DNA from 2 places in the Mesorhizobium sp. G2-6-1 genome. Region 1 is predicted to be linked to the other one. Evidence: riboswitches for the same ligand, from Rfam matches in the RefSeq annotation. Region 1 holds a riboswitch; the other holds the start of a gene.

The links. A riboswitch is a leader RNA that binds a small molecule or an ion and turns the genes downstream of it on or off. The one in region 1 is predicted to bind S-adenosylmethionine.
Positions count from the first base shown of each region.
Region 2: another riboswitch for S-adenosylmethionine. It lies ahead of metX (homoserine O-acetyltransferase MetX); the one in region 1 lies ahead of AC0L7S_RS06830 (O-succinylhomoserine sulfhydrylase).

Region 1 is NZ_CM147896.1:1,437,485-1,449,623, reverse strand. It holds gene AC0L7S_RS06870 (imelysin family protein) at 1-667, shown strand, start outside; gene AC0L7S_RS06865 (DUF1513 domain-containing protein) at 669-1,766, shown strand; gene AC0L7S_RS06860 (LysR family transcriptional regulator) at 1,814-2,794, opposite strand; gene chvE (multiple monosaccharide ABC transporter substrate-binding protein) at 3,154-4,194, shown strand; partial or broken gene mmsA (multiple monosaccharide ABC transporter ATP-binding protein) at 4,318-5,841, shown strand; gene mmsB (multiple monosaccharide ABC transporter permease) at 5,864-7,063, shown strand; gene araD1 (AraD1 family protein) at 7,228-8,220, shown strand; gene AC0L7S_RS06835 (2'-deoxycytidine 5'-triphosphate deaminase) at 8,275-9,369, opposite strand; SAM riboswitch at 9,446-9,523, shown strand; gene AC0L7S_RS06830 (O-succinylhomoserine sulfhydrylase) at 9,577-10,776, shown strand; gene apaG (Co2+/Mg2+ efflux protein ApaG) at 10,933-11,325, shown strand; gene AC0L7S_RS06820 (Hsp33 family molecular chaperone) at 11,399-12,139, opposite strand, start outside.
Region 2 is NZ_CM147896.1:1,934,672-1,946,810, forward strand. It holds gene AC0L7S_RS09315 (pyridoxal phosphate-dependent aminotransferase) at 1-1,006, opposite strand, end outside; SAM riboswitch at 1,140-1,217, shown strand; partial or broken gene metX (homoserine O-acetyltransferase MetX) at 1,277-2,434, shown strand; gene metW (methionine biosynthesis protein MetW) at 2,445-3,059, shown strand; gene chrA (chromate efflux transporter) at 3,073-4,284, shown strand; gene AC0L7S_RS09335 (class I SAM-dependent methyltransferase) at 4,622-5,389, opposite strand; gene gloB (hydroxyacylglutathione hydrolase) at 5,538-6,305, shown strand; gene AC0L7S_RS09345 (cupin domain-containing protein) at 6,322-6,771, shown strand; gene AC0L7S_RS09350 (lysoplasmalogenase) at 6,764-7,435, opposite strand; gene yddG (aromatic amino acid exporter YddG) at 7,432-8,325, opposite strand; gene AC0L7S_RS09360 (DUF3108 domain-containing protein) at 8,364-9,149, opposite strand; gene rpmB (50S ribosomal protein L28) at 9,401-9,706, shown strand; gene AC0L7S_RS09370 (queuosine precursor transporter) at 9,841-10,521, shown strand; gene glmM (phosphoglucosamine mutase) at 10,622-11,974, opposite strand.

The sequences.
Region 1 (12,139 bases):
TGTTGCCATGCAAGGTTTCGGCGCATTGGAATATGCGCTGTATGGCACAGGTGCCGAAGCGCTCGCAGGACAGGGCGACCCGTATAGATGCGCGTTCGGCGCGGCGGTTGCGGCAAATATCGAAACCATGGCGAAAGACGTCGACGTTGCATGGAAAAAGCCCGACGGCTTTGCCGCGCTCTGGTCTGAACCAGGTCCTGACAATCCGCTCTATCGAGATGGATCGGAAGCAGTGACCGAATTGATGGGCGTCTTTATCAATGGACTTGAGATGATGCGCGACGTGCGCTTGCGAGCGTTTCTTGCCGGCGACCCAGCCAGGGACAAGCCAAAGCGCGCACTCTATTGGCGCTCGGGAAACACGGGCATGTCGCTTGCCGCCAATTTCGAGGGCATGGACCGTTTGTTTGAAAGCTCCCGGCTCGGCGATGCCTTATCGCCCGAAGCCCGATGGATGGCGGAGTCGATTCATATTCAGCTTGTCAACGGTGCGGCAGCGGCAAAAAATGTGACCGGACCAATCAACAAGGCTCTTGCCGATCCGGTACAGCGTAAGAAGCTGGACTATATTTCTTTGGTTACCAGCAGTCTTTCCAATCTGTTTGGTAACCGCTTGAGCGCCGAATTCGGTCTTACCGCAGGCTTTTCCTCGCTGGACGGAGATTGAGATGCGCACGCCGCTTATCGACCGACGTGACTTTTTGCGATCGGCAGGAGCCGCTTTTATTGCAGCCATGACCCCGGCGGCATGGGCCGGCACACTTGCATCAGATGCTGTCTTTGCCACGGCATTCGTCAAACATGATGGAAGCTATGGAGCAGCCGTTCTCTCCGAAGCGGGAAAGATATTGCATACGATCAGCTTGCCTGATCGTGGCCATGACGTGACGTTTGATCCGGTATCACGCCGCTCCGTCGTCTTCGCCCGACAGCCCGGTACATTTGCGGTCGTGTTCGACCATACAGGCCACAAAGTGCCGCACACCATTGCCAGCATTCCCGGCCGCCATTTCTTCGGCCACGGCGTGTTTTCGCCGGACGGCACGCTGCTATATGCCACCGAGAACGACTTCGACAATGCCGCTGGTATGGTCGGAATATATGATGCCCGCGCCGATTTCGAACGGGTCGGAGAATTCCCGACTTATGGCATGGGGCCGCATGAGCTCTTGTTGCTGGGCGATGGAAAGACGATTGCGGTGGCCAATGGTGGTATTGAAACCCATCCGGACTATGGCCGCGCAGAACTCAACCTTGCGACCATGAAACCATCCTATGTTCTGATCGACCGCACAAATGGCGATCTGATCGAAAAACATGAGTTGCCGTCCAGCCTTCATCAACTTTCGATCCGGCATATGGATGCCGATGCCTCAGGCACTATCTGGTTCGGTTGCCAGTACAAAGGGCCGGGGATCGATCAGCCATTGCTGGTTGGGCGCGCCGCGCGCGGTGAGGATCTGGCACTGTTGGACATGCCGCAAAAGGTGTTGTCCGGTTTTCGCAATTATATCGGTTCTGTCGCTGCCAATCCTTTTGCGGGTACTGTGGCAGTTTCGTCTCCGCAGGGAAATTCTCTTGCCGTGATCGATGCCGGCAGCGGCAATATTGTTTCGACAAAGTCGCTTGTAGAAGTATGCGGTATCGCACCTGATGGGCCGGGGTTCGTCTCGACAACGGGGGCAGGCAATATAGTTAGCCCCGGCGGAAAAACCTTATCGGAACCTGACTATGTATGGGACAACCATATTCTGCGCATCGCTTAAAGCATCGGGCGGACACCGGCTCCAACTTCACAGCGCCTGAAATAAATTTAGCCGACTTCACGCAGGATGAAGTCATGCAACATTTTGGCTGCTGGCGATAAAACACGATTCTTGATTGTTATGAGGCTGTAGGGCCTGACCTCAATGTCGAATTCGGTTGGGATAATGTCGATGGCACCCGACATGCCTTCCGGACTCTGGATAAATCGCGCGACCTGAATCGATACAGGTGCGATTGCATCGGATTGCGCGACCATGACCAGCGTCAGCAGCAGCGAACTCGTGTTCAGGATGCGATCCGGCAACGCAATGTTGCGGTTGAGGAAATTGGCTTCCATCGCCTGCCTAAGAGGTGAACCTCCCGATTGGAAAACCCAGTCGTAGCCCGCCGTTTCCTCCAGGGCCACGGTTTTTCCTCGCAGCAACGGGTGGCCACGGCGCACGATCAGGCAGGCTTTCTCTATGCCGATCACGCGGCTTTCAAACAGGCGCGGATTGAGATCGTCGGGTATGCGCGCAATGATGAAATCATGGCGCGTGGCGACGAGTTCACGCGCAAGCACATTGCTGGTTTCCACCTGCATGGTAATTTCGATGCGGGGATAAAGCCGGCGGATTTCACGAATCGCGGGCACCGCAAGTTCGATCGCGGGTGCGGTGACGGCGCCGAGAAAAACCGCGCCACCCTTGCCCGCTTTCAGCTCCGCAATTTCGCGGTCGGCTTCGCGCATTTCAAGCAGGATGCTGTGGGCGCGCCTCGCCAGTGCCTTGCCATAGGGGGTAAGCGAGATGCCTCGTGGCAGGCGTTCACAAAGCGAAATGTCGAGGATGGCCTCCATCTCGGCAATCATGCGTGAAGCTGCCGGCTGGGAAATGTTCATCACCTGCGCGGCAGCGCTGACACGGCCATGCTCGTCAAGTGCCGCCATCATGCGCATATGCCTCAGGCTGAGCCCACTGCGCAGCAGGTGGTCGCCTTTGCCTGACCGGTCTGTCAAATCTCTTGGAATGGCACCGCTGTCACTCATTTCTCAGCCTCCGCTCGTCCGTCAGTTCACTTCGAGGATCGATAATATTGGCAATCCGATGGCATGATGCGGGATAGAAATAGGCATACCAGTTTCGATATATCAACCGTCGCAGTTGGCATTTGACAGTTATGGCGAAGAGTCACAACCTCTACGTGCCTGACGCTTTGGGAGGTTCGCCGATCAATGATCGTGTCGATTGAAGCAGGCGTCGGGGCGTATGGGAGGATAGCAGATATTATTGCGGCAACGGCGCGCTCGCGCTCGTGCCTTAATCGCTTAGCCCGCAAGGCTTGCGGGCCGATACTATTAATCATGGAGGAACAGACGTGAAAATACTCAAAACACTCCTGGCCGTTATGTCGGTCGGCCTTGCTGCCACTACCTATTCGGCGCAAGCGCAGGACAAGGGTCTTATTGGCATCGCAATGCCGACCAAGTCATCGCTGCGCTGGATCAGCGACGGCAACGAGCTCGTCAAGGCGCTCGAAGCCAAGGGGTACAAGACCGATCTCCAGTTCGCGGAAGACGATATCCCCAACCAGCTCGCCCAAATCGAGAACATGGTGACCAAGGATGCCAAAGCTCTGATCATCGCGTCGATCGACGGCACCACGCTTTCTGCTGTGTTGCAGCAGGCTGCAGACAATGGCGTCAAGGTCATCGCATATGACCGTCTTATCCGTGACAGCCCGAATGTCGACTACTATACGACATTCGACAATTTTCAGGTGGGCGTACTGCAAGCCAACTCGATCTTGAAGGGCCTCGGCTACCCTGAAAAGAAAGGCCCGTTCAATCTTGAACTGTTTGGCGGTTCGCCTGACGACAACAATGCCTTCTTTTTCTACGACGGCGCCATGTCGGTATTTCAACCTTTGATCGACAAGGGTGATTTTGTCGTGAAATCTGGCCAAATGGGAATGGACAAGGTTGGAACACTGCGCTGGGACGGTGCGGTTGCACAGGCCAGAATGGATAATTTGCTCTCGGCCAATTATTCTGATGGTGGACGTGTCGATGCGGTCCTGTCGCCTTACGACGGATTGTCGCGCGGTATCATTTCTTCGCTGCGTGGTGTGGGTTACGGTACTGCCGACCAGCCGTGGCCTATCATTTCCGGGCAGGATGCAGAGGTTCCCTCGGTCAAAGCGATCATCGCTGGCGAACAGTATTCAACGGTCTACAAGGACACGCGCGAACTGGCCAAGGTGGCAGCCAATCTGGTGGATGAAGTGATGCAGGGCAAGGAGCCCACGCAGATCAACGACACCAAAACCTACAACAATGGCGTCAAGGTTGTCCCGTCGATCCTCTTGACCCCCTATGAGGTCGACAAGTCGAACTACAAGGAAAAGGTGGTCGACTCCGGCTACATCAAGGCGGAAGACCTTCAATAGGCTACTGACTTGCAGGCTCCGCGCTTTGCTTGCGCGGGGCCGCTATTGAATGCGTTCGCCATTCTGTAGCATAGCATCCTGAAGCACCCGCAGGTGTCGTTCTCGCCGAACTGGGGTTCAACGATGGAAACAACTATTCTGGAGATGCGAAGCATCACCAAGACATTTCCGGGCGTCAAGGCGCTTCAGGATGTAAACCTTGATGTCCGCGAAGCCGAGATCCATGCGGTCGTAGGTGAAAATGGTGCCGGCAAATCGACGTTGATGAAGGTTCTTTCCGGCGTCTATGCGCATGGTAGTTACTCAGGCGATATCCACTTTCTTGGCAAGCAATGTCATTTCAGCGGCATCCATGACAGCGAACGCGTTGGCATTGTCATCATTCATCAGGAATTGGCCCTTGTTCCGCTCTTGTCGATCGCCGAAAATATCTTCCTTGGCAATGAGCAGGCAAAATTAGGCGTAATCGACTGGAACCTTGTGCGCAAACGCGCGGCCGCGCTTCTTGCGCGTGTCGGGCTGAGTGAAGACCCGGATACACTGATCACCAATATCGGCGTAGGAAAGCAGCAACTGGTCGAGATCGCCAAAGCGCTTTCCAAGGAAGTCAAATTATTGATCCTTGACGAACCAACAGCCTCATTGAGTGAGAAGGACAGCGACGCACTTCTTTCGCTTCTTGCCGATTTCAAGGAAAGGGGCATTTCTTCGATCCTGATCTCGCACAAGCTCAACGAGATCAGCAAGATCGCCGACCGTATCACGATCCTGCGTGACGGGCGTACCATCGAAACGCTCGACACCCATGACATCAGTGAAGATCGCATCATCACCTCGATGGTAGGGCGCTCGCTCGAAGATCGCTTCCCGACGCGGACACCGAAAATCGGCGACACCCTCTTTGAGGTCAGGAATTGGGTGGTTTACCACCCGCTTCATGCCGAGCGCCAGATCATCAAGGATGTCAACATTGCCGTGAAAAAGGGAGAAGTCGTCGGTATCGCCGGTCTGATGGGGGCAGGACGCACCGAGTTCGCCATGAGCGTTTTCGGTAAAAGCTACGGCCAGCGCATCAGCGGGGAGGTCTACCTTGACGGCAGGAAGATCGACACATCCAGCGTTGACGCAGCCGTCGCGCACGGCATTGCTTACGCGACCGAGGATCGCAAGACCTATGGGTTAAACCTCATCGATCACATCAAGCATAACATCACCATTGCCAATCTTGGCAACGTGTCGTCAGTCGGCGTTCTTGACGATATGCGCGAACTCAACATCGCAAACGAATATCGCAAGAAGACCAATATTCGCTCATCCAGCGTGTATCAGATCACCGGCAATCTCTCCGGCGGCAATCAGCAGAAAGTCGTCTTGTCCAAATGGCTGTTCGCCGGGCCCGATGTGCTCATTCTCGATGAACCGACACGCGGCATCGACGTGGGTGCAAAGTATGAAATCTATACGATCATCAATCAACTTGCTGACGAAGGAAAAGGCATTCTCGTCATCTCGTCGGAAATGCCAGAGCTTCTTGGCATCTGTGATCGCATATACGTCATGAACGAGGGACGCATTGTCGGCGAGTTGGCCGGTCATGAAGCCTCGCAGGAAAAGATCATGCGGGCAATCGTCCACGCGGAGGGAAGGCAGCATCATGAGCACGGAAACGATGACAAACGCCAAGCGCAATGCCCGTGCTTCGGCTGCCACGGCGCTCAAGGAAAACCTGCGCGATTACGGGCTCGTGATAGCGTTGATTTTGATCATGCTCTTCTTTCAGTATTTCACCAATGGCGTGCTGTTCAAGCCGGTCAATCTGACAAATATCGTCCTGCAAAACAGCTATATCATCATCATGGCCTTGGGCATGTTATTGGTCATCGTGTCCGGTCATATCGACCTGTCGGTCGGCTCTGTATCCGGTTTCATCGGCGCTATCGCCGCTGTGTTGATGGTGCAATATCATATGCACCCCTTCCTGGCAGGTCTGCTTTGCCTGATTGCCGGCGGTATTATCGGGGCGTCTCAGGGGTACTGGATCGCCTATCTCAAAATTCCCTCATTCATCGTTACGCTGGCAGGAATGCTTGTGTTCAAGGGTCTGGCGCTCTGGTTGCTCGGAGGCATGTCCGTTGGACCGTTCCCTCGTGAGTTCCAATTGCTGAGCGCTGGCTTCATACCCGACATCATCGGGCCGATGACAATTGCTGGAACAACGCTGCATTCAACGACTTTGGCCATAGGTATTCTGATCGTCGCAGCCATGCTTTATTTCAGCCTGACAAGCCGGCGCAATCGTGAAAGCCACGGCTACGAGGCAGAACCGTTTGCACTGTTCGTTGTCAAGAATGCTCTCATATCGGCAATCGTGCTTTTCCTGATCTACATGATGGCATCCTACAAGGGTTTGCCCAACGTGCTGATCGTTATGGGTGTCCTGATTGCACTGTTCGTCTTCGTCACCAAGCGGATGACATTCGGGCGGCGCATCTACGCCGTGGGCGGCAATGCAAAGGCTGCATCTTTGTCGGGCATCAAGACCGAGCGGCTGACATTTTATGTGTTCATCATCATGGGCATGCTGGCGGCTCTGGCCGGGCTGATCTTTGCAGCACGCCTGAACACCGCGACACCCAAGGCTGGGTTGGGTTTCGAACTGGATGTCATTGCAGCCGTGTTCATTGGTGGCGCATCGATGGCCGGAGGTGCCGGGCAGGTAGCTGGCGCGGTGATCGGTGCGTTCATCATGGGTGTTATGAACAACGGCATGTCGATCATGGGCGTCAATATTGATTGGCAGCAGGTCATTAAAGGACTGGTGCTACTGGGAGCCGTCGTTTTCGACGTCTACAACAAGAACAAAAGCTAGAGAGCGGCTTCGAGTGGCGCTGTGCGAATTTCAGATTCGATAAGGACACCAGGTAAGCCCTGCAGGCAGAACGATTGGGATTTTGACCCAGTTGTGCAGGCCGTCCCACGCCGCGATGGCAACAGTTCAGGTCTCTTTCGGGGAGACATGAAAAGGTAGGAAACATGCTGATTTCCCAAGTTCTTGACGATGCCGACATCATCAAGGTTGTCGCCCGTACCAATGGCAAGGTGCGTGTCATCAACAATGCGCGCAGTGTCTACTCGCTTGCCATGGAATCGGCACGAACCGGTACGGGCTTGGAAACACTGATCGAGCGCAAGGGTTTTGGCGAAGCCATCGATCTGGAGGCTGCGATCAAGAAAGATCGCATCCTGTCTCCGATCAACCATCCAGACCCGGCACACCTTCATCTGACAGGCACGGGGCTTACCCATCTCGGTTCCGCAGCCACACGCGATGCCATGCATAAAACCATAGACGCTGCTGGCGAGGATCAACTCACCGATTCCATGAAAATGTTTCGCATGGGGCTGAAAGGCGGCAAGCCGGTTGCGGGTCAATCCGGGGTACAGCCAGAATGGTTCTACAAGGGTAATGGCACAATGGTTGTGGCACCTGGCTCCGCCCTTGTGTCACCGGAGTTTGCCGAGGATGCAGGCGAGGAACCAGAGATCGCAGGCATTTACGTGATAGGCGACGATGGAGTGCCTTTTCGTGTGGGGTTTGCCCTGTCGAATGAGTTTTCAGATCATGTCACCGAGCGTGCAAATTACCTATGGCTTGCCCACTCCAAGTTGCGAAACGCATCGTTCGGCCCTGAAATCCTCATCGGAGATTTGCCTGCCGATATCCATGGCATGTCACGCATCATCCGTGCGGACAAAACGCTATGGGAAAAGCCATTTCTGTCTGGCGAAGTGAACATGTCGCACAGCATCGCCAACCTTGAGCATCATCATTTCAAATATTCAGCGTTTCGCCAGCCAGGTGACGTGCACGTCCATATGTTTGGAACAGCGACGCTTTCATTCGCGGATGGCATTGGCACGCAAGCAGGCGATGTGTTTGAGATCGAAGCAAGTGAGTTCGGGCTACCTCTGCGCAATCGGCTGGAAATAGCCACGCCGACGAAAGTAATCGTCAAGGCGCTTTAACCCGCACCTTGCACATAATTCGTCATCAAAGGGCTTCCATGCGAGTGCGCACCTTCAACGCGCGGCGCGAAAATGTTTGGAAAGCTTCAGGCCCTGAGCCTGATAATTGGAACCCAGATCTGTGCCGTAAAGCGCCTTCGGGCGTTTCAACATATGTTCATAGATGAGGCGTCCGACGATCTGACCATGGTCGAGGATGAACGGCACTTCGTGGCTGCGGACTTCCAGAACCGCCCGGCTACCAGTGCCGCCCGCTGCCGAATGGCCAAAGCCGGGATCGAAGAAACCAGCATAGTGAACACGAAATTCGCCGACCAGAGGATCGAATGGTGTCATTTCGGCAGCATGCAGTGGTGGCACATGCACGGCTTCCTGACTTGCTAGAATGTAAAATTCATCTGGATCGAGAACGAGTTCGCCGGCACCGCGCCTGTAAAGCGGCTCCCAGAAATCCAGGACGTCCTGCGCTGCACGCTTATCGACATCGACGAGGCCGGTATGGTGTTTGCCACGATAACCGATGAGTCCGGTTTCATCACCGATCAGGTCGATTGAAAGTGCGATGCCATTGCCCGAAATATTGGGGGGCTCGGTTGCGACCAGCATTTCATTTCGATGTAGTTCATGCAGTTCGCTTTCCGACAACACCGCCTTGCCGGTACGAAACCTGATCTGCGACAGGCGCGATCCGGTGCGCGCAATAATCGGGAACGTGCGTGGGCTGACTTCGAGGAAAAGCGGGCCTTTGTAGCCTGCCGCGATCTTGTCGAACTCATGGCCATGATCGGTCATGACGCGCGTGAAAATATCGAGCCGCCCGGTTGAGCTCTTGGGATTGGCGGAAGCCGAAATGGCATCCGGCAGCGCGAGGCTTTCCAGGAGCGGAACGATGTAAACGCACCCTGTCTCCAGCACCGCCCCGGCACTGAGGTCTATTTCATGCAGCTGGAGCCGTTCAAGCTTGTCTGCAACAGTGTGGTGTGGCCCCGGCAGGAAACTTGCACGCACGCGCCAGGCCTTGTCACCCAATCTAAGATCGAGGCTTGCCGGCTGGATTTGATCGTCATCCAGTGCGCGCGACGACTTGAGCGCACCGGATTGGAACAGCGCGGCGATGTCCTGATCTGGAAGAATTCCTGTATGGCGCAAAAGTCGGCTCCAATGCCCTGCATCAATCTCTTAATAGGCCGGGCAATTGACGCAAGCCGAAGCGAGGTCTAAAGGAACTTTATCCCGTGGTGATTTGGCCGGTCGGCTTGCAGCCACGTTAAACAAGTCGCTAAAGGGCCGTCTGGCTACAAGCCTTTTGGACCGGTTGCGATTTCGCGGCCGGTTTTTTGTATTGAGGACTGAGCGATGACAACAGGTAACAAACGCAATTGGAAGCCGGAGACCGCGCTTATCCATGCCGGAACACAGCGATCGCAATTCGGCGAGATGTCCGAAGCTCTGTTTCTCACTCAGGGTTACGTCTACAAGAGCGCCGAAGCGGCCGAAGCCCGGTTCAAAGGTGAGGAACCCGGCTTCATCTATTCCCGTTACGCCAACCCTACCGTCGACATGTTCGAAAAGCGCATGTGTGCGCTTGAAGGTGCCGAAGATGCGCGTGCCACCGCGTCAGGCATGGCGGCTGTCGCAGCGGCTATTCTTTGCAGCCTGAAAGCAGGCGATCATATTGTCGCGGCGCGCGCCCTGTTCGGTTCCTGCCGTTGGATCATCGATACGCTGGCGCCCCGCTACGGCATACAAGCGACATTGGTCGATGGCACCGACATCAGGAATTGGGAACAGGCGGTGCGCCCCGACACCAGACTCTTTTTCCTTGAAAGCCCGACCAACCCGACCTTGGAAGTCATCGATATTGCGGCTGTGGCGGCACTCGCAAACTCGATCGGAGCGCGCGTCGTCGTCGACAATGTATTCGCCACGCCATTGCAACAGAGGCCATTGGAGCTTGGCGCGCATGTGGTGGTCTATTCCGCCACCAAGCACATTGATGGGCAGGGGCGGTGTCTGGGCGGTATCGTCTTGTCCGACAAGGCATGGATCGACGAAAATTTGCATGACTATTTTCGCCATACCGGTCCGAGCCTTTCGCCATTCAACGCATGGACACTTCTGAAGGGGTTGGAAACGTTGCCGATCCGCGTTGCGCAACAGATGCGATCGGCGAGCCGCATTGCCGATTTTCTTGCTGAGCGTCCTGAGATTGATCGCCTGGTCTATCCCGGTCGCGACGACCACCCGCAGGCCGAGATCATCAAAAAACAGATGAGCGGGGGTTCGACACTGATTTGCCTCGACGTCAAGGGAGGCAAGGAGGCTGCTTTTGCCTTTCAAAATGCGCTGGAGATCGTACTCATTTCGAACAATCTCGGTGACGCCAAGAGCCTGATTACCCATCCTGGAACGACAACTCATAAAAACCTGAGCGAAGAAGCCCGCGCCGAACTCGGCATCGGGCCGGGAACATTGCGCCTTTCAATCGGGCTGGAACATGTCGACGATCTCATGGGAGATATCGAACATGCGCTGGCGCGTGCAAAAACCAGCTGATGCGGCCGGATTGAATGGCAGAGGCTGTTTACCTTCATCCTCATCTTGCTCTAGACAAGTTTACGGTGAAACATTCGCGACCGATGAATAGCGGCGGCGAAAGCCACAAGACGGTTGACCAACCGATGCTCTAATCCTCGAACTGAGGAGCACGATATGTATAGCGCCATCACACGCAATATCGAGGTGCGGGTCAGGCCATTTTATCTGGAGGACCAGTCCGATCCGTTGGAAAACCATTATGTCTGGGGTTATCAGGTGACTATCGACAACCAGTCGGAAGAGGTTGTCCAGCTTTTGTCTCGTTACTGGCATATTACCGACGGCACGGGTCGCATTGAAGAAGTGCGAGGCGATGGTGTCGTTGGCGACCAGCCCGAGCTCAATCCTGGCGACAGCTACCAGTACACATCCGGTTGTCCACTCTCGACCCCGTCAGGCATCATGGTCGGCACCTATACGATGCGTACCGCGCAAAACGAGACTTTCGACATCGGCATCCCGGCATTTTCGCTCGATCTGCCCGGAGTTAAGCGCACCGTGAACTGATGGCGCCTGCCCGGCATGGAAAAGTTATTTCAGATATGCATGAAGCGCGCCTGTGGCGGGCGTGCTTCACACATCAGCTATCCGGGCAAAACTCCGCGGGATCGAAGCTGTAAGCCTTCGAGCAGAATTCGCAGGCAACGCTAATCTTGCCGTCTTGCGTACTATCCTTGATCTCTTCGGCGGAAAAACCGCTGAGGATACCTCGGATTTTTTCTACCGAACACGAACATCTGTCAGCGACCTCGACATTGCCAAATACCCGCACGCCATGTTCGTGAAATAGTCGATAAAGCAAGCGTTCGGAGCCCACGGTCGGATCGACCAATTCCGTTGTTTCGACAGTTGCCAGAAGCGCCAACACTTCCTGCCATGCATTGTCGACCATGCCGGGGTTGGTTTCGTTCACGTCTCCATCGCCGCCGGGAATATCCGGCAAACGCATGCGTTCAGGAGATTCCGGCAAGAACTGCGCCAACAGACCCCCGGCGCGCCACTGCTCGCCACTGCCGGGCACAACCAGCTTGGCCACAGACAGACGCAAATCAGTCGGAATCTGCTCCGACTGGCGAAAATAGACACGTGCCGCCTCTTCCAGCGATATATCATCTAGCTGGACAATACCCTGATATCGCTGGGTATATTCGCCCTGATCAATGGTCAGGGCAAGCACCCCGGAGCCGAGCAAGATTTCGGAAGAGCACTCGCCAACGGCTGTCAGCGCCTCCAACCGGTCTGCGTCATAGCGGGCATAGGCACGCAATGAATGCGGCGTTGAAAAATCCGCAATCAGCATTTCCACCGGCCCGTCGGTACG
Region 2 (12,139 bases), 500 kb from region 1:
GGCGCAGGATGAAACCTCGTGCCGACAGATATGCGTCTGCATTGGCGGCAGAGTGTTTTGTTTCGGCAGGGAAATGGATGAGAATGAAGTTGGCCACACTTGGCGTTACCCTGAGACCCAGTTTGTTCAGTTCATCGCTCAGCCACGGTCGCCATATATCATTGTGTACAACCGAGCGTTCTACGTGGCCGGGGTCGCGCATCGATGCCGTTCCGGCAGCGATTGCGGTTGCGGTGACGTTGAAGGGATCGCGCACCCGGTTCAGCGCGTCGATGATGTCGGTGGGTGCGTAGATCCAGCCGATTCTCGCCCCGCCAAGGCCATGTGCTTTGGAGAAAGTGCGGGTCATGACGACGTTTTGTGAGGTAGCTACCAGTGCAGCACCGGCTTCATAGTCGGTTTCATGGACGAATTCCGCATATGCCGCATCGAGAATGAGAACCACATGTCCCGGCAAGTCGGCGTGCAGGCGGCGAACCTCGTCAAACGGGATGTAGGTTCCGGTTGGATTGTTCGGATTGGCAAGAAAGACCATCTTCGTGCGGGGTGTAACCGCTGCAAGAATGGCATCGATGTCTACATATTCGTCCTTTTCCGGCGCAACGATCGGCGTTGCGCCAGCGGCAAGAATGTAGATCTTGTAGGCAAGAAAGCCGTGTTCGGTATAGATCGCCTCGTCACCGGCCCCAAGATAGATGCGTGACATGAGGGCAAGTGCTTCGTCGGAGCCGTTGAAGCACATGAGATTGGCAAGGTTGAGCCCATGTGTATCGGCGATGGCTTGGCGAAGTTGCCGGGCTGAACCATCGGGATAGAATTCCAGCTCTACCGCGGCCTGCCTGGCAGCTTCAATCGCCTTTGGCGAAGGCCCGAGCGGATTTTCGTTCGAGGACAGTTTGTGGAGCTTGACGCCTTGAGGTGCGGCATTTTTGCCCGGAACATAGGCTTCGATGCTATTGATACCGGCGCGAGGTTGCGGGCGTGGCTGATCCTGTGCCGTGGTCATCGTATCATATCCATTGAGGCTGCCAATGTGGAGGATGCAGCGGAAATACAAGGCGCAGCCGCCAATGTCGAGTGCCAAGCAATGCTTGTGCAAGACAGGCAATTGACGAGGCGTGCGCCGGGTTCTAGAAAGAGGTGACCATCGTGGTGATTTGGCCGGTCGGCTTGCAGCCACGTTAAACAACTCGCTAAAGGGCCGTTGCATCCAGTAACCGGCCGCCAATGCAGTGCCGGTTTTTTGTTGTCTGCAACCGGCGGACAGGAGACTAGGATGGCCGCCAGGCGTGCCCGGAAAACCAGGAATGAGGTCGACAATCCATCGAGCCTGGTATTGCAATTCGATGCCGACAAACCCCTGAAGCTGGATGCCGGCGTCATGCTGTCGCCATTCCAGATCGCCTACCAGACCTATGGCGTCCTAAACGCGGCCCGCTCCAATGCCATACTTGTCTGCCATGCGCTGACGGGAGACCAACATGTTGCAAACACCCATCCGGTTACCGGCAAGCCGGGCTGGTGGGAGGTGTTGATCGGGCCGGGAAAAATCATCGATACGGACAGGTTTTTCGTGATTTGCTCCAATGTTGTCGGCGGCTGTCTTGGCTCGACCGGACCGGCTTCCATCAATCCCGCGACGGGCAAGCCTTACGGGCTCGACCTGCCGATTATCACCATTCGCGATATGGTGCGGGCGCAAGCCATGCTGATCGACCATTTCGGTATCGACCGCCTGTTTTGCGTTCTTGGCGGCTCAATGGGCGGCATGCAGGTTCTGGAATGGGCGGCAAGCTATCCCGAGCGTGTCTTTTGCGCGCTTCCGATTGCGACCGGCGCGCGCCATTCCTCGCAAAACATTGCCTTCCACGAGGTTGGCCGCCAAGCCGTCATGGCAGATCCCGAATGGTGCGGCGGCAAATATTTCGAGCAGGACAAGAGCCCGGAGAAAGGGTTGGCGGTGGCGCGCATGGCAGCGCACATCACCTATCTTTCGGAGGCCGCGTTGCATCGCAAATTCGGCCGCAATTTGCAGGACCGCGAGGCACTGACATTCGGCTTTGACGCGGACTTCCAGATCGAGAGCTATTTGCGCCATCAAGGCATGACTTTCGTCGATCGCTTCGATGCCAATTCCTACCTCTATATGACCCGTGCGATGGATTATTTTGACCTTGCCGCCGATCATGGCGGAAAGCTTGCAAGTGCCTTTGTCGGTACTGCGACTCGCTTTTGCCTCGTCTCATTTACGTCGGACTGGCTGTTTCCAACCGAAGAAAGCCGCTCGGTGGTGCATGCGCTTAACGCTGCCGGTGCATCGGTTTCCTTCGTCGAGATCGAGACGGATCGCGGTCACGACGCATTCCTGCTCGACGAGCCGGAGCTGTTTGCCGCAATCGGCGGCTTCATCGCGTCAGCGGCACGCGCAAGGGGCTGGTTGCGTCATGAGTGTCAATCGAGCACCCCGCGTCGACCTCGAAGTCGTTGCAGATTTCATCCCGCCGCGCTCGCGCGTTCTTGACGTCGGTTCCGGCGATGGAGAACTTCTGCAATTTCTGGAGCGTGACAAGCAGATTGACGGGCGCGGGCTGGAATTGTCGCAACATGGCGTCAATGAATGTGTCGGACGCGGCCTTTCGGTCATTCAAGGGGATGCCGACACCGATCTTCAGTTCTATCCCGACGAGGGGTTCGATTTCGTCGTGATGTCGCAGACATTGCAGGCGACCCGTAATCCCAAACTGGTGCTCGACGAATTGCTGCGCATAGGCGAGCACGCCATCGTTTCATTCCCAAATTTCGGCCATTGGCGGGTGCGCTTCTCGCTGTTCTTCAAGGGGCGCATGCCGATCACCAGGGATCTGCCCTATTCCTGGTATGATACGCCCAACATTCACTTTTGCACCATTCGCGACTTCGTCAATTTGTGCGACGAGTTGGGCGCGAAGGTCGAAAAGGCGACGGCACTCGACATCAACGGGCACAAGATTGGCTTCTCCATGCCGTGGTGGTTCTGGAATTTCTTTGGCCAGCAGGCCATATTCCTGCTGAAACGTTAGGCGGGTCGTGGAAATTCCTGCAAATTCCAAACAGCGGCATGAAACTTGCGGAACCGTCGGTGAGGTCTTCCTCACCTTTCTGAAGCTTGGCTTGACCTCGTTTGGCGGGCCGATTGCGCATCTTGGCTATTTCCGCGATGAACTTGTGGTGCGACGCGGCTGGATATCGGAGCAGGGCTATCTTGACCTTGTGGCGCTTTGCCAATTCCTGCCGGGGCCAGCCAGCAGCCAGACGGGATTTGCCCTGGGACTGCTGCGAGCCGGCCCATTGGGCGCATTGGCGGCGTGGACTGCCTTTACGCTGCCATCAGCGCTGGCGCTCATACTGTTTGCCAGTTTTTCCAGTGCGTTCGATGGCGATCTGGGCGGCGGCATTGTGCATGGATTGAAGATTGCGGCCGTCGCCGTCGTTGCACAGGCCGTCTGGAGCATGGGGCGCAATTTCTGCAAGGATCTGACACGTATATTGATCGCTGTGGTAGCGTTTGCGGTGCTGACATTGTGGACGATGCCGGTCCTGCAAATCATGACTATAGGGGCGGGCGCCGTTGCCGGATTGCTGTTTTTTCGCAAGGAAAAATCAGGCGAGACAGCAACGACAGACTTCGCAATATCGCGGCACGCGGGGGTAACAGCACTGTTGATGTTCTTTATGCTTCTGCTGTTCTTGCCGCTCGCCACGAATGCATTTTCCATGCATGGCCTGGCTGTCGCCGACGCGTTCTACAGGGCAGGTGCGCTGGTGTTCGGCGGCGGTCACGTGGTCCTGCCTCTGCTGGAACGTGAGGTCGTGCAGAGCGGCTGGATCGGGAGCAGCGATTTCCTTGCCGGATATGGTGCCGCACAGGCCGTGCCGGGGCCGCTTTTTTCGTTTGCCAGCTATCTGGGTACGCTGCTTCAAACGCCGCCCAATGGAGTGCCAGGAGCAGCGCTGGCGCTGGTTGCGATATTTCTGCCGGGAATGCTGTTGATTGTCGGTGTGCTGCCCTTCTGGTCGCGTTTGCAAACCTACCCTGCAATCAGAGCTGCGATGAGCGGGGCCAATGCTGCTGTCGTTGGCCTGCTTGGCGCTGCACTCTACAATCCTTTGTGGGTGGGAACCATCACAGGTGTGGCAGATGTGCTGATCGCCGCTGGTGCATTTGCTCTGTTGATGATCTGGCGCAGCCCGCCCTGGATCGTGGTGGTGCTATGTGCCGTCGCGGGTGTGGGTCTTGTGGTTTAGAGCACATCGCGTCTAAAGGGATTCATGCAGCGCGCTTTAAGCCATTGTTTTTGTGCATGTCATTGTCTGAAAACCGCTGCACACTTTTGGGGACATGCACTAAGCTTACAGTTGCATATTGGTTTGCGTTCTTTCACCCCCTCTGTCCTGCCGGACATCTCCCCCTCAGGTGGGGAGATCAGCTTTCACATTCGTCTTTCAACAATCACCAGCGTTGCGCAACAAGTGCCATCAATGGAGATTGGCCAATCTCTCCCCTTGAGGGGGAGATGTCCGGCAGGACAGAGGGGGTAATATAGGTCGCGATGGCCGCAGAACCGAATTCGCAACTGTAGTGCTAGAGGGAGGCCGGGGCATGTTCTTCGAAGCGCATGCCGAGGCCGGGTAAGCCTTGCGGGGATAGGACCGGTACGAAGACACGACGCGATGCCCGCTGCGCGACGGGGACACCCTGATACAGCCGCTTTTGCGCTTCAACGACGATAACGCCCGAAAAGATTGGCCACAACCGCCGTCCCATCCGTTCCATTATGGTATGGAAGCGCAGCATGAAGCGCCGGTGAGATGGCGGGAAGAACAATGCGTCGGACCACGCCGCAGGCGTGAAATTAGCCTCGCGCAACAATTCGGTAAGCTGGCTGCGCGAGAACGGGCGCCCGGTGCCGAAAGGTGTGTGTTCAAAACGTGCCCAGACGCCGCGCCTGTTTGGCACCACGATGACCACACGCCCGGCTGGTGACAGGACACGCCAAATCTCGTTCAGGGTTTCGCGCGGGTTTTCTGCATGTTCCAAAGAATGGACCAGCAACATGCGGTCAATCGACGAATCGCCCAATGGCAATTCCTCGTCGAATATGAGAGCGGTTGCCGTTGGACCCACTGTTGGCCACACTACTGCGCCTTGCGTTGCAGGCATGAAGGCGAAGACGCGTTCGGCGCTGGTGCCAAATCGTTCAAGCCAGGGCAAAGCATAGCCAAGCCCCACCAGTCGCTCATTTGGCACGCTCGCCCATATTGACGACAGCGCCATGGTGATGGAGCGTTCGGCAAGACGCCCGAGAGGAGAGGCATAAAACGATCGCAAGTCGACAATGTCGGAATGCATATGAAGCCTGTCATGATCAGGAAGCGAGAACGATGAACGGTAGCCGCGATGCCCCGCGAGTTCAACAACTCCCGGTGCGACAGGATTTCAGGGGTGACAGCGGCAACTGGCCACCCTATGTCTGCAACAGTAACAAGGAGATATTTGCATGGCCATCCAGATCGACCAGTTCATGTGCCGCGAAGACAATTTCGGCGTGCTCATGCATGATAGCTCGAGCGGCGAAACAGCATTGATCGATGCGCCCGAGGAAGCGACCGTCCTTGCGGCAATCGCACGCACCGGCTGGACGCCAACGACGATTTTGACCACGCATCATCATATCGACCATGTCGAGGCAAATCTGGCGCTGAAAGATCGCTTCAAATTGCGCATTGTCGGACCTGAAGCGGAAAAGGCGAAAATCCCCGGCATTGACGATACGGTCGAGCAAGGATCAGTCATTGCCTTTGGTGACGAGATGATCAATGTCATCTTCACACCGGGTCATACGGCTGGTCATGTGACCTACCATCTACCCAAGGCGAACGTCCTTTTTGCCGCCGACACATTGTTCGCGCTGGGCTGCGGAAGATTGCTGGAATGCGCACCGCCGGTGATGTTCGAATCGCTGAAGAAGCTGGTGGTGCTGCCGCCCGAGACGGTGGTCTATTGCGGCCATGAATACACGCTTGCGAATGCCCGTTTTGCGCTGACGATTGATCCCGGCAATAGCCAGCTTCAGGAGCGTGCGAAAAAGATCGAGGCGCTGCGGGCTGACGACAAGGCGACGCTGCCGACGACAATCGGCGAGGAATTGGCGACCAATCCATTCCTGCGTTGGGCCGACCCTGCGATCCGCAAGAATCTGGGCATGGAAAACGCTTCGGATGCGGATGTGTTTGCCGAAATCCGCAAGCGCAAAGACAATTTCTGATCAGGACGCCATATCGATGAATTCGGCGGAAATCATCACGGCGCTTGGTATGCAGCCCCATCCGGAAGGTGGCTGGTACGCTGAGACTTTTCGTGATGCGCCGGATGGTGGGCGCGGCTGTTCGACCGCGATCTACTTTCTGCTCGAGCAAGGCCAGAAGTCGGCCTGGCATCGTGTCAAGGATGCTGCCGAGGTCTGGCACTTTTATGCCGGAGCGCCGCTGCTGCTGTCCATCTATCAGGACGGAGGGAAGAGAACCGAGCAACGACTTGGCACGGATCTCCTCTCAGGCGAGCGGCCGCAAATCGTCGTGTCTGCCGGTTGGTGGCAAAGTGCAACCTCCACCGGGGCGTGGACGCTGGTTGGATGCACCGTTGCACCCGGTTTCGACTTTGCCCAGTTCGAGTTGGCAGCGCCTGAATGGGAACCCGACACAGGAAAAGCGAAAGCGAAATATTCTAGCTGAGCAGCACACCCAATGTGATGGCAAGCTGCCCGGCATAATAGAGCACCCAGACGCCATAGCGCGCCAAGACGCGACGCGGTGCTTCCGATGGCATAATAAATTTTTCTGCGGCCAGCAGACCGTCGGACGCCATGAACAATATGACGCCGCCAATCACCATTGGGACGCCTGTCGTCAGTGCGGCTATTCCGGTAGCGAGGATCACCAGGATATAGGCCGTCACAGGCATCTTCATGTGTGACGCGAGGCGGTGACGAAGGCTCACCAGAAAGCCGACCGCGCTGGCGACCATTGCCAGAGCTATTCCCCACAAAAGCGGGGTTGAGGCGAGATATTCCACACCGCTGTCAGATCGTGCAAATAGTGCGATATAAAGGAGATGTGCGACGAGGAAGCAGCCGAGGCCGCCAAGGAAGGCACGTTCCCCCTGACGTGACAGGAAGGCGTCGCCGGTGGCACTCAACGCCAAAGCGGCAACCAGAAAAAGCGGCCCGCCCTGGATGAGACTCAGCAGGGCAAGCAGCAGCACCGGGAGCAATTTCAGCGCGGTACGGCGAAGCGATGATGGTAATTCCAGACTGAAGCCGTAAACGATAGCGGCGACAATCGAGAAAATCAGCGTGGCGTTAGGCGTTGCATCAACGCCGCCGGTAAATGGCATCATTGGCTCGCCTCATTTACCGGCGCAGGGCGTTTCGCGAATAAGAGTGATTTTGCGGCCAACACCGCGCCGCCGGTTATCAGGACGCATGCTGCCAATATGCGCCAGCTCGGTTGGGCAAAACCGGTTCCAATCAACACCAGCGTGGACAGCAGCGGTGCGGCATAGCTGGCTGCACCCAGCACTTGAATATTGCCGCGTTTGACGCCGATGTCCCATGCGTAGAAGGCGGCACCAACCGGCATCAGACCGAGGCCAAGCACGGCAAGCCATTGTCCCGCATTGGCCGGCAACACCGTTTCTTCCAGAGCCAGATGACACCCGAGAGAAAGAAGCGCCGTTGCCGCGCAAAACCACGTTACGATGCTGGTTGGCACCGAGGGAAAGCGCCGGGACAACAGCGAATATGAGGACCAGAGAATGGCGCAGATAGCGGCCATCATGTAGCCGAAAGCGTAGCGGGCTTCAAATGCGAGCGTGTTGCCTTTCGTGACAATCAGGAACGTGCCGCCAAGGCCGAGCAGTGCGCCCGCGACATGGTTCCATGCCAGCTTTTCTCCAGGCATGAGCGCGGAACCCAGCACAATCAAAAGCGGCCAAAGATAAGCAATCAGGCTGGCTTCAACCGCCGGTGCATTGCGCAGCGCCGTGAAGTAGAAGAAATGATAGCCGAACAGGCCAGCGATGCCAAAAAGCCAAACCTGTGGCGGGACTTTTTCGTGTTTATCGGCCCTGGGCATGAAAAGGCGCGCCACAAGACCCACGAGTGTAGCGATCGTAAAGGCAATCGCAGAAAGCAGGAACGGCGGCACAGCCCCCGAGGCGTCAGTGAACAACGCCAGCAAGGCCCACATGGCGACCGCGGTAAAGCCAATCAGTGTCGCGCGCGCCATTCCCTCTCCCACAGGCGCGCCATGACGCCTGAACCATTCTAGTTTGCTGCTTCAAAGCGCCGGGCGCGAACGGTGATGGTGCCGATTTCCGTTCCGACAGTCGCGCGAATGGGCGCATATACGCCGGTTTGGCCAAGCGGTGCAAACGTCACCATGATACGGCTGCGTTTTTTCAGAAACTCCAATGCACGTCTGCCCTGGCGATAGCCGGACACCGGTTTGAAACCCATGCGGCAGGTAATGGTCGGGCCCTTGTATCCCTTGACTGAAATCGAACCTTTCGAGACATAGCTGAGCACCAGATCGGCGCGCATCTCGCCGTCATACATTTTTACGGTGCGCCCGCAGACCTCGCCGATGCTAGCCGCCTGAATGACGGTTGCCGCGATGGGATCTGTCGCACCACGCAAATCCATCGCATCAAGCGCCACCCAGTCCTTTCCGCGTTTTTTCGGAGGTGGCACCACCTTTGTCGAGGTTACCTTACCGTTGGCAAAACGAATATCGACAAGCGAAGCTTTCTTGCCAGACGTATAATCGGCGCGAAAAATGCGTGGTTTCAATTGTTGGCCTGAAAAATGCCCTGAAGCCGTGACCGTGCCCTGCGTATCGTCGAATAGCTTGGCAAGGCCGGCGCTGGCGACGCTGCCATTGATCGAATAAGTGCCTCCTTCATAACGGCTTTCAAATGTGGCTCTTGCAAGCGAGAGACCGAGAAACGAGACTGTGTATTCGCCTCGAAAAGCGTTCGGACTTGCCGCTGTGGCTACACCGGGCATGGCTATAACAAGTGCGGCGAGGCCAGCGCGAAAGGCATGCGGCATTTTTGGATCGATTCTGCTGTTTTGGTCACGGATGGCCTACTCCGGCATTGCATGTCCCTTGGCATGTCCATATAGGACTAATTCCGGCGTTTATATGAAGCTGTTGGGGTTCGCCGCTGGAAGCTTGTGCTTGACGCATCAGCTAAATGACACTATGGAACGCCAACTTTTCCATGAGGCCGTCTGCTCGTGACCGCGCTATCTGGCGCGGACCAGAAGACTGGCCTGATAAAGAACTGAAGGTAAGATTCATGTCCCGCGCTTGCGAACTGACCGGCAAAGCCGTCCTGACTGGTAATAATGTGAGCCACGCCAACAACAGGACCCGGCGGCGCTTTTTGCCCAACCTTGTCAATGTGACGCTGATTTCGGAGACGCTGAACCAGAATGTGCGTCTGCGGATTTCCGCGAACGCGCTTCGTTCGGTCGAGCACCGTGGCGGCCTTGATGCGTTCCTGAGCAAAGCCAAGGCCGATACACTTTCGCAGCGTGCGCGCCTTTTGAAGAAGCAGATCGCCAAGAAGATTGCCGAGCAGCCGGCAGCGGAAACCGTTTAAGGCGGGGGACGACCGCCTGGGCATCTGGCTGGAAAGTTGCACCGCAATTTTCACCTAAAGCCGATGCCCACCATGCAGAGCGTCATGCGAGTTTGGCATGACGCACCTCTGGTTCCATAACCCAGGATAAAAAAATGTCTTTTCTGACTCGTTATTTGCCCTTTGTGGCCGCCATGGCGCTTATCGTTGTGGCGTCGAACATTCTCGTTCAGTTCCCCATGCAGGGCACTGTCGCAGGTTTGTCGCTTGCCGATATCCTGACTTGGGGTGCATTTACCTACCCCCTGTCATTTCTTGTCACCGATCTTGCCAATCGCCGTTACGGCCCGGCAGTGGCGCGGCGTATAGTCTTCGTTGGCTTCATGACGGCTGTGATTTGCTCAATCATCGTGCCGCCCTTGCTGTTGCGGCTCGGCCTGATCGAGTTTGGCGCGCCTGCCAGTCGGCTTGCGCGCATCGCCTGTGCGTCCGGTGCCGCCTTCCTGAGCGCCCAACTGCTTGACGTTACCGTGTTTAACCGGTTGCGGCGTCAGAGTTGGTGGCGTGCGCCGATCCTCGGAACTTTGGCCGGTTCGGTATTCGACACGCTGGTTTTTTTCACCATTGCCTTTTCGGCAGCTTTCGCCTTCATCGGCCCCAATGATGCTTTCGCGCTGGAGAACGCGCCGCTTATGGGTGTCGTTTCCGTCGATGTCATGCGCTGGGTTTCATGGGCGCTGGGCGATCTTTCGGTGAAGCTCGCCATCGCGGTGGTGGCTTTGATCCCCTACAGGCTGATTGCAGCGCGCTGGAGCCAAGCGGCGATAACAGCCTGAACAGGTGATCCAATGGGGTCACCTCGGTAGCATCGCAACGCCCGATGGGGTGGAACCGCGCCTAAAGCGGCGCAGCTTTTGATGTAAAGCGCAACGACAATCAGGCGGCGTTGCGGGTTTCCGAAATCACCGAGACGAGATCGTCCACCACGGTTTTGACCAGCGAGGGGTCGTCGCCCTCGGCCATGACGCGGATAAGCGGTTCGGTGCCCGATGGCCTGATGACCAGCCGCCCGGATTTGCCGAGACGGTCGCGCGCGTCGTCGATTGCTGCCTTGACCTGCATATCCTCAAGAGGTGCGCCGCCCGAGATGCGAACATTCTTGAGCAATTGCGGTACGGGTTCGAATTTCCGGGTCAATTCACTGACGGGTTTGTTCTGGCGTTTGATGCAGGCCAGAACCTGTAGCGCCGAAACCAGGCCGTCGCCCGTGGTCGAAAAATCGGAAAGCACGATATGGCCGGACTGCTCGCCGCCGACATTCAGCCCATTGGCCCGCATATGCTCGACGACATAGCGGTCGCCAACCTTGGTGCGGTGCAATTGCAGTTTCAGCCCTTCGAGAAAGCGCTCCAGCCCGAGATTGGACATGACGGTCGAAACAACGCCACCACCGGCCAAGCGCCCGTTCTGGTGCCATGACTCGGCAATCAGCGCCATGATCTGGTCGCCATCGACGATCGAGCCATTCTCGTCGACGATGACGACACGGTCGGCATCGCCATCGAGCGCAATGCCGATGTCGGCGCGGACTTCGTGCACCTTCTTTTGCAGACCGACCGGATGGGTCGATCCGCATTCCTTGTTGATATTGTAGCCGTTCGGGTCGTCGTTGATCGCTACGACTTCGGCACCGAGTTCCCAAAGTGCTGCCGGGGCAACCTTGTAGGCTGCGCCATTGGCGCAATCGACGACAATTCTGAGGCCCGATAGCGACATGGAGCGTGGCAATGTGCGTTTGGCGAATTCGATATAGCGGTCATGCACACCATCAACGCGCTTGGCTCGGCCCATCGCGTCGGAATCGGCAAGCGCCATGTCGATGCCGTCATCAAGCATGGATTCGATACGGCTTTCCAGATCGTCGGACAGTTTGTAGCCATCGGGCCCGAAAAGCTTGATGCCGTTGTCGTGGTAGGGATTGTGGGATGCCGATATCATGACGCCGATGTCGGCGCGCAATGAACGCACCAGCATGGCAACTGCCGGTGTGGGAATAGGTCCGAGAAGAAATACATCCATGCCAGCAGCGCAAAGGCCGGCGACAAGCGCATTCTCGATCATATAGCCGGAAAGGCGCGTATCCTTGCCAAGCACAACGCGGTGGCGATGATTGCCTCTATGGAACGACAAACCAGCCGCCATGCCAACCCGCATGGCGATTTCCGCCGTCATTGGAAACTTGTTGGCGCGCCCCCGAATGCCATCGGTGCCAAAATAACGTCCCGCCATACTACTCAATGTCCTTGCTGACTCGAAAGCTGCATCTAATGCCATAACAGCCGCAAGTTCGACTATCACATTGTGTTATTTATGGTCACGAATCCTTAGGAAATCGTTCTTTTGGTGGAGCAATTGCCAGTATTAGTCGCACATTAGCCAAGAAACGCGTGTTTG